DNA from 2 places in the Bariatricus sp. HCP28S3_D3 genome. Region 1 is predicted to be linked to the other one. Evidence: a T-box and tRNA genes for the amino acid it is inferred to sense, from the RefSeq annotation. Region 1 holds a T-box; the other holds one or more tRNA genes.
What was found. The T-box of region 1 lies ahead of ACTNB3_RS01160 (valine--tRNA ligase). A T-box ahead of a tRNA ligase gene usually reads a tRNA of that ligase, here a tRNA-Val.
Positions count from the first base shown of each region.

Region 2: it has a tRNA-Val gene. The T-box ahead of ACTNB3_RS01160 (valine--tRNA ligase) is inferred to sense a tRNA for this amino acid. The anticodon was not compared.

Region 1 is NZ_JBQHTK010000001.1:249,646-253,064, forward strand. It holds gene ACTNB3_RS01160 (valine--tRNA ligase) at 1-1,544, opposite strand, end outside; T-box leader at 1,625-1,857, opposite strand; gene ACTNB3_RS01165 (DUF1015 domain-containing protein) at 1,968-3,206, opposite strand; gene ACTNB3_RS01170 (DUF6179 domain-containing protein) at 3,283-3,419, opposite strand, start outside.
Region 2 is NZ_JBQHTK010000003.1:104,981-108,399, reverse strand. It holds gene ACTNB3_RS04080 (phosphoribosylformylglycinamidine synthase) at 1-79, shown strand, start outside; gene gdhA (NADP-specific glutamate dehydrogenase) at 464-1,798, shown strand; tRNA gene ACTNB3_RS04070 (tRNA-Met) at 1,945-2,018, opposite strand; tRNA gene ACTNB3_RS04065 (tRNA-Val) at 2,039-2,111, opposite strand; gene ACTNB3_RS04060 (hypothetical protein) at 2,375-2,893, shown strand; gene ispF (2-C-methyl-D-erythritol 2,4-cyclodiphosphate synthase) at 2,935-3,419, shown strand, end outside.

The DNA.
Region 1 (3,419 bases):
TGGATCAGTACGGTATGGAACGGTGCCTTTCCGGTATGCTCGTATCCGGAGAATACCATACGGATTACCCAGAAGAAAATGATATCGTATCCGGTTACCAGTACATCTGTCGGATAGAAGTAATCCAGATCCTCTGTCTTATCCGGCCAGCCGAGTGTGGAGAATGGCCACAGTGCAGAACTGAACCATGTGTCCAGTGTATCTTCATCCTGTGTAAAATGTTTGCATCCGCAATGCGGGCAAACCTCCGGCATCTCTCTTGCGACTACAAACTCACCGCATTCATCACAGTAGTAAGCCGGGATTCTGTGCCCCCACCAGATCTGACGGGAAATACACCAGTCACGGATATTTTCCAGCCAGTGCAGGTAAATCTTATTGAAACGCTCCGGAACAAACTTCAGTTCTCCCTTTTGAATTGCTTCGATAGCCGGCTTTGCCAGTTCGTCCATCTTAACAAACCACTGTGGTTTGATCAGCGGTTCTACCGTTGTTCCGCATCGGTCATGAGTTCCTACATTATGTGTATGTTCTTCAATTTTAACCAGATATCCCTGTTCTTCCAGATCTGCTACGATAGCCTTTCTTGCCTCATAACGATCCATGCCGGAATATTTTCCATAGCCTTCTACGATCGTTGCATCGTCATTCATGATATTGATCTCCGGAAGGTTATGACGTTTTCCTACTTCAAAGTCGTTCGGATCGTGAGCCGGTGTGATCTTAACCGCTCCTGTTCCAAATTCTTTATCCACATAAGAATCGGCAACAATCGGTATTTCTCTTCCAACCAGTGGAAGCAGTACCATCTTGCCTACAATATCTGTATATCTCTCATCATCCGGATGTACCGCAATCGCCGTATCACCAAGCATCGTCTCCGGACGCGTTGTAGCGATCTCAAGGAACCGGTCTGTTCCGATGATCGGATACTTGATATGCCAGAAATGTCCTGCCTGTTCTTCGTGTTCTACTTCTGCGTCTGAAAGACAGGTCTTACATACCGGACACCAGTTGACGATGCGTGAGCCTTTGTAAATATATCCTTTTTCATATAAGCGGATGAATACTTCTTCTACTGCTTTGGAACATCCTTCGTCCATGGTGAAACGTTCTCTGTCCCAGTCACAGGATACACCGAGCTTTTCAAGCTGTCTCTCGATGGTTCCGGCATATTCTTCCTTCCACTGCCAGGTCCTCTTAAGGAATCCTTCTCTTCCCAGCTCTTTCTTATCAATTCCTTCTGCTTTGAGTTGATTCGTAACCTTTACTTCTGTCGAAATCGCCGCATGGTCTGTTCCCGGAATCCAGAGTGCATTGTAGCCCTGCATTCTTTTGTAACGGATCAGGATGTCCTGAAGCGTATTGTCAAGCGCATGTCCCATGTGCAGCTTTCCTGTGATATTCGGTGGCGGCATCACCGTTGTAAACGGCTTCCTGTCTCTGTCCACCTCTGCGTGGAAGTACTTTTTCTCACACCACTTTTTGTAAAGCTTCGGTTCAATTTCTTTCGGATTATATGTTTTCTCCAAATTCTTACTCATTGCTTCCTCCTCAAATTTCATTCACTTTCTGTGTGTTCATAAAGGTTCCGCCAAGAATGTAAAAACGCCCTCTACAAAACGTAAAGGGCGTAGTAATCACGCGGTACCACCTTTGTTATATGAAGTCTCTCTAATACTTCATATATCTCATAGTTCTGTAACGGAAACCACCCCGTGATATCCTACTCGCCCGTTCAGATATCCGGCTCAAAAGCTACCTTCTGTATCCGTTTCCCGCGAACCACCTTTCAGCCAGTGAATGGTCCTCTCTTTCCGGCCCTAAATACATACTCCTCTTTCTCTCTGCCTTTCTCATAACTATTGATTATAATAGTATTCAATCCCCGGTTTGTCAAGAATGGAAAATCAAGATTCATAAAAGATTCATAAAATCTTTAGAATCTAGTGTGCTGGGGCAGTGCACTAAAACTCATGAATAAAGATTCCGCTTCTTAGTTTTGGTTCAAACCATGTGGATTTTGGCGGCATCAGTCTCCCTTCATCCGCCACTTCAAGAAGTTCCCGCATAGAAGTCGGGAACATGGCAAATGCCACTGCATTTTCCTCCCCATCCACAATATTCATCAGTTCCTTAAGGCCGCGGATTCCTCCGACAAACTGGATCCTTGTATCGGTCTTCGGATCCTGGATTCCCATAACCGGTGAAAGAATGTGATCCTGAAGAATAGAAACATCCAAACCTCTCACGGCATCTTCCGGGCAAATTTTCGGTTTTGCCTTAAGAAGGTACCATCCTTCTTCTAGATACATGGCAATTCCACCTTTCTGCCGCGGCCGGATTTCTTCTTTCCCTGTGTACTCAACCCAAAACCCGCTCTTAAGAAGCTCCGGAAGATTTCCAATAATCTCACTTGGAACCTGATGCACCACTCTGTTATAATCCAGAATCCTTAGTTCTGCCTCATCAAAAAGAACCGCCAGAAAATAATTAAATTCTTCTTTTCCGGTGTATTCCGGATTTTCCTTTCTTCTCTTAAGCGCCACCTTTACAGCTGACGCTGCCCGATGATGTCCATCTGCGATATAAAGACTATCCAGTTCACCGAATCGTCTGCAGATATCCAGGTTCCATTCTTCCTCTTCTATTTTCCAGACACGATGCCTGATTCCATCATCACTCACGAAATCATACACCGGCATCCGGGATACCGCCTCCGTAATCTTTTCTCTGATTCCTTCATTGGAACGATAAGCCAGAAAAATGGGCCCCGTATGTGCACTGCAGATATCGACGTGCCGAATCCGGTCAATTTCTTTGTCCTCTCTGGTATTCTCATGTTTTTTTATAACCTGATTCAGATAATCATCTACGGATGCACAGCACACCAGCCCTCTCTGACTCCTGCCATCCATGGTAAGCTCATAAAGATAAAGACAGGGATTCTCATCCTGAATAAGCTGCCCCTCTGCCTTCATTTCCCGAAGCGTATCACGGGCTCTTTCGTATACCTGATCCGAATACATATCCGTCCCCTCCGGAAATTGTGTCTCCGCACGGTCTATTTTCAAAAAAGACAGCGGATGTTCCTCCACGATTTTTCTCGCCTCTTTGCTGCTGTATACATCATACGGGAGTGCTGCGATTTCTCTGGCAAGCTCCGGCGCCGGACGGACTCCTCTGAACGGTCTGATCTCTGCCATGTTCTTCACCCTCTTCTATCACATTTGATAAATTTATGTCCAGTTTACTCTCTTTGTTCTTATTTCGCAATAGAAATTATCTCTGTTTCAACTCCACACAGAAATCTTTTACATCTTCCCTGAGATACCGCAGCAAATCCTTCGAGTCTTTGTACTGCTCCTTCACGAGAATTCTCAGATACCCTTCTATCGCCCTTTCCAGGTGCTCCGGCT
Region 2 (3,419 bases), on a different contig from region 1:
CGGCGACAGTGTAGCTGTCAATATTTACGGCGAGCAGGATATGAAGATTTTTGAATCCGGAGTGAAGTATTTTAAATAAGTCACAAGTCTGTTTGATGTAATATAAATAAAATGAGAACCGTTTTCATACAATACATATGATATGGCAAATTGCTAAGAATATGGATGTGTGAAAATGGTTCTTTTTTGTAAAAATACAGAATGGTAGCAATGCACGTGCAGGAAATACAAAGAATACTTGCAGGAAAAATAATATAAATCAATAATATAATCAGAAATATTATATAAAGTGAAACAGAATGCGCTCTGATATTCAAATACAGGCAAAAAATAGCAAAAAAAACTTGACATTGTATAGAGGATGTTTTAAAGTGGAAAAAGGTTATTCAGTGGTTTTCATAATGAAATTGATTTGGTAAATATGAAAAGCATTTGAAAAAATGAACAGGAGGTATTGAGTAGTATGTCATATGTTGATGAGGTAATTGAATCAGTAGTTAAAAAGAATCCGGCAGAACCGGAATTTCATCAGGCAGTCAAAGAGGTTTTGGAATCTCTTCGTGTTGTAGTAGAGGCGGATGAAGAAAAATTCAGAAAAGATGCGCTTCTGGAAAGATTAGTAGAACCGGAGAGACAGATTAAGTTCCGTGTACCGTGGGTAGACGATAAGGGACAGGTTCATGTTAACACAGGATACCGTGTACAGTTCAACAGCGCAATCGGACCATATAAAGGAGGGCTTCGTCTCCATCCGTCCGTAAACCTCGGTATTATCAAGTTCCTTGGATTCGAGCAGATCTTTAAGAATTCTCTTACCGGTCTTCCGATCGGTGGAGGTAAAGGTGGTTCTGACTTTGATCCGAAGGGAAAATCAGACAGAGAAGTAATGGCATTCTGTCAGAGCTTTATGACAGAGCTTTGCAAATATATCGGTGCAGACACGGATGTGCCGGCTGGAGATATCGGTACAGGAGCAAGAGAAATCGGCTACATGTTCGGACAGTATAAGAGAATCCGCGGACTCTACGAAGGTGTTCTTACAGGTAAAGGATTAAGCTACGGCGGATCTCTTGCACGTACAGAAGCAACCGGATACGGACTTCTGTATCTGACAGAAGAGATGCTGAAACTCAACGGAATTGAGCTTGCAGGCAAGACAGTGGCAGTATCCGGATCTGGAAATGTTGCTATTTATGCTACACAGAAAGCTCAGCAGCTCGGAGCAAAGGTTGTTACCGTAAGTGATTCTACAGGATGGGTATACGATCCGGAAGGAATCGATGTGGCAGCACTGAAAGAGATCAAAGAAGTAAATCGTGCAAGATTGACAGAGTACAAGAAGTATCGTCCGAACTCAGAATACCATGAAGGACGCGGTGTATGGTCTGTAAAAGTAGATATTGCACTTCCGTGTGCAACACAGAATGAACTTCTTCTTGATGATGCGAAACAGCTTGTCGCAAACGGATGTATTGCAGTAGCAGAAGGAGCAAATATGCCGACAACCATCGAAGCAACACAATATCTTCAGGAGAACGGCGTATTATTTGCACCTGGTAAAGCAGCGAATGCAGGCGGTGTTGCAACATCTGCTCTGGAAATGTCTCAGAATAGCGAACGTCTGAGCTGGACATTCGAAGAAGTTGATGCGAAACTGAAAAACATCATGGTAAATATCTGCCATAACATGGCTGATGCAGCAGAACGTTACGGAGCAAAAGGCAATTATGTAGTGGGTGCAAACATTGCAGGATTTGAAAAAGTTGTAGATGCTATGACTGCTCAGGGAATTGTGTAATAGAAATATACTGTAATAGATAGAACAATAATCAATAGATAAGCCGGGATGATCGCAGAAATGAGATGATCCCGGCTTTTTATTTCGTAACTGAAATAACACGTTGTTTTGAACAAGAAAAAAGTCTGGAAAACCAGACTTTTTAGTAGCGGGAACTGGATTTGAACCAGCGACACCACGGGTATGAACCGTGTGCTCTAGCCAACTGAGCTATCCCGCCATATTCACTTTTCAGTGAAGTGGGACCAATAGGGCTCGAACCTATGACCCTCTGCTTGTAAGGCAGATGCTCTCCCAGCTGAGCTATGATCCCATTTCTGTAAGTTGCTTTCCCGCAACCGACTTCTATAGTATATCTCGAAGATCTCAAAATGTCAACACTTTTTTTGAAAAAAATTATTTTTTTTGAGAATGCCATTTGACGTGTTTGGGATAGGAATAAAGAGGCATGGATTACAGAAGCCGTAATCGAAAAAACATGGAAATTTCAATTCAAGTATGGTAGAATGAATAACAGTTCAGTTACATGAGGATACTGTAATTGTTGTGATGATGTAGAATACGGAGGAAGAAAAAATGCAAGGAAAAACGAGAAGGACGTTGATGATTCTTGTAGGTGCATACCTGATATATAATGGTGTCAAACTGATTATGGATGTTATGCAGGGCAACCCGAACTACAAGACAGTTTTGATCATTTTCGGAGTCATCTTTATTGTATTTGGTGCTGCTACAGTGATTTTGAATATCCGTGAACTTCTGAAGGATATGAAAGCAGAAAAGGAAGCATCCGGTGACGCGGTAAACGGAGACGATGATGAGAGCGTTGACGAGGTCACAGTTGAGGCAGAAGGAACCGGGAATCCGGCGCGTACTGACAATACGGAACGTGTGTGGAAAGCTCCGACCGTTGCTGATGAAAAGAATGAATCTGCAAATTCAGGCGATGGAAAGGACAGCGATGATGGTGAAGTGATGATGGACGAAGACGCAGAGCCTCTGGATGAGGATCCCGATTTTTCTGAAATGGATGAGGAAGGATGGGGAACTGCTTCCGGAGAAGAAACAGATGAAGAGGCAGAAGAAGAGCCGTAAAAAGAAGAATCAGGTACATATCGGGAAGGAGAAGACGGGATATGCGGGTTGGAATGGGATATGATGTACACAGACTAACGGAAGGAAGAGATTTGATTCTCGGAGGAGTGAAGATTCCTTATGAGAAGGGGCTTTTGGGACATTCCGATGCAGATGTTCTTCTGCATGCGATTATGGATGCTCTTCTGGGAGCTGCGGCTCTCGGCGATATAGGGAAGCACTTCCCGGATACGGATGAAAAATACAGTGGTATTTCCAGCATGAAGCTGCTTAAACATGTGGCAGGCCTTTTGGAGGAAAATCTGTATATTGTAGAAAATATTGATGCCACTATCATTGCGCAGAAACCGAAGATGCGTCCGCATATTGCGCAGATGGAGGAAAATATAGCGAGTGCTTTGGGGATTGAGAGAGACAGAGTGAACGTGAAAGCGACAACAGAAGAAGGGCTTGGATTTACCGGAAGCGGAGAAGGAATTTCCGCTCAGGCAATTTGCGCTCTTGAGAAGATTACGAATTTCAGCAG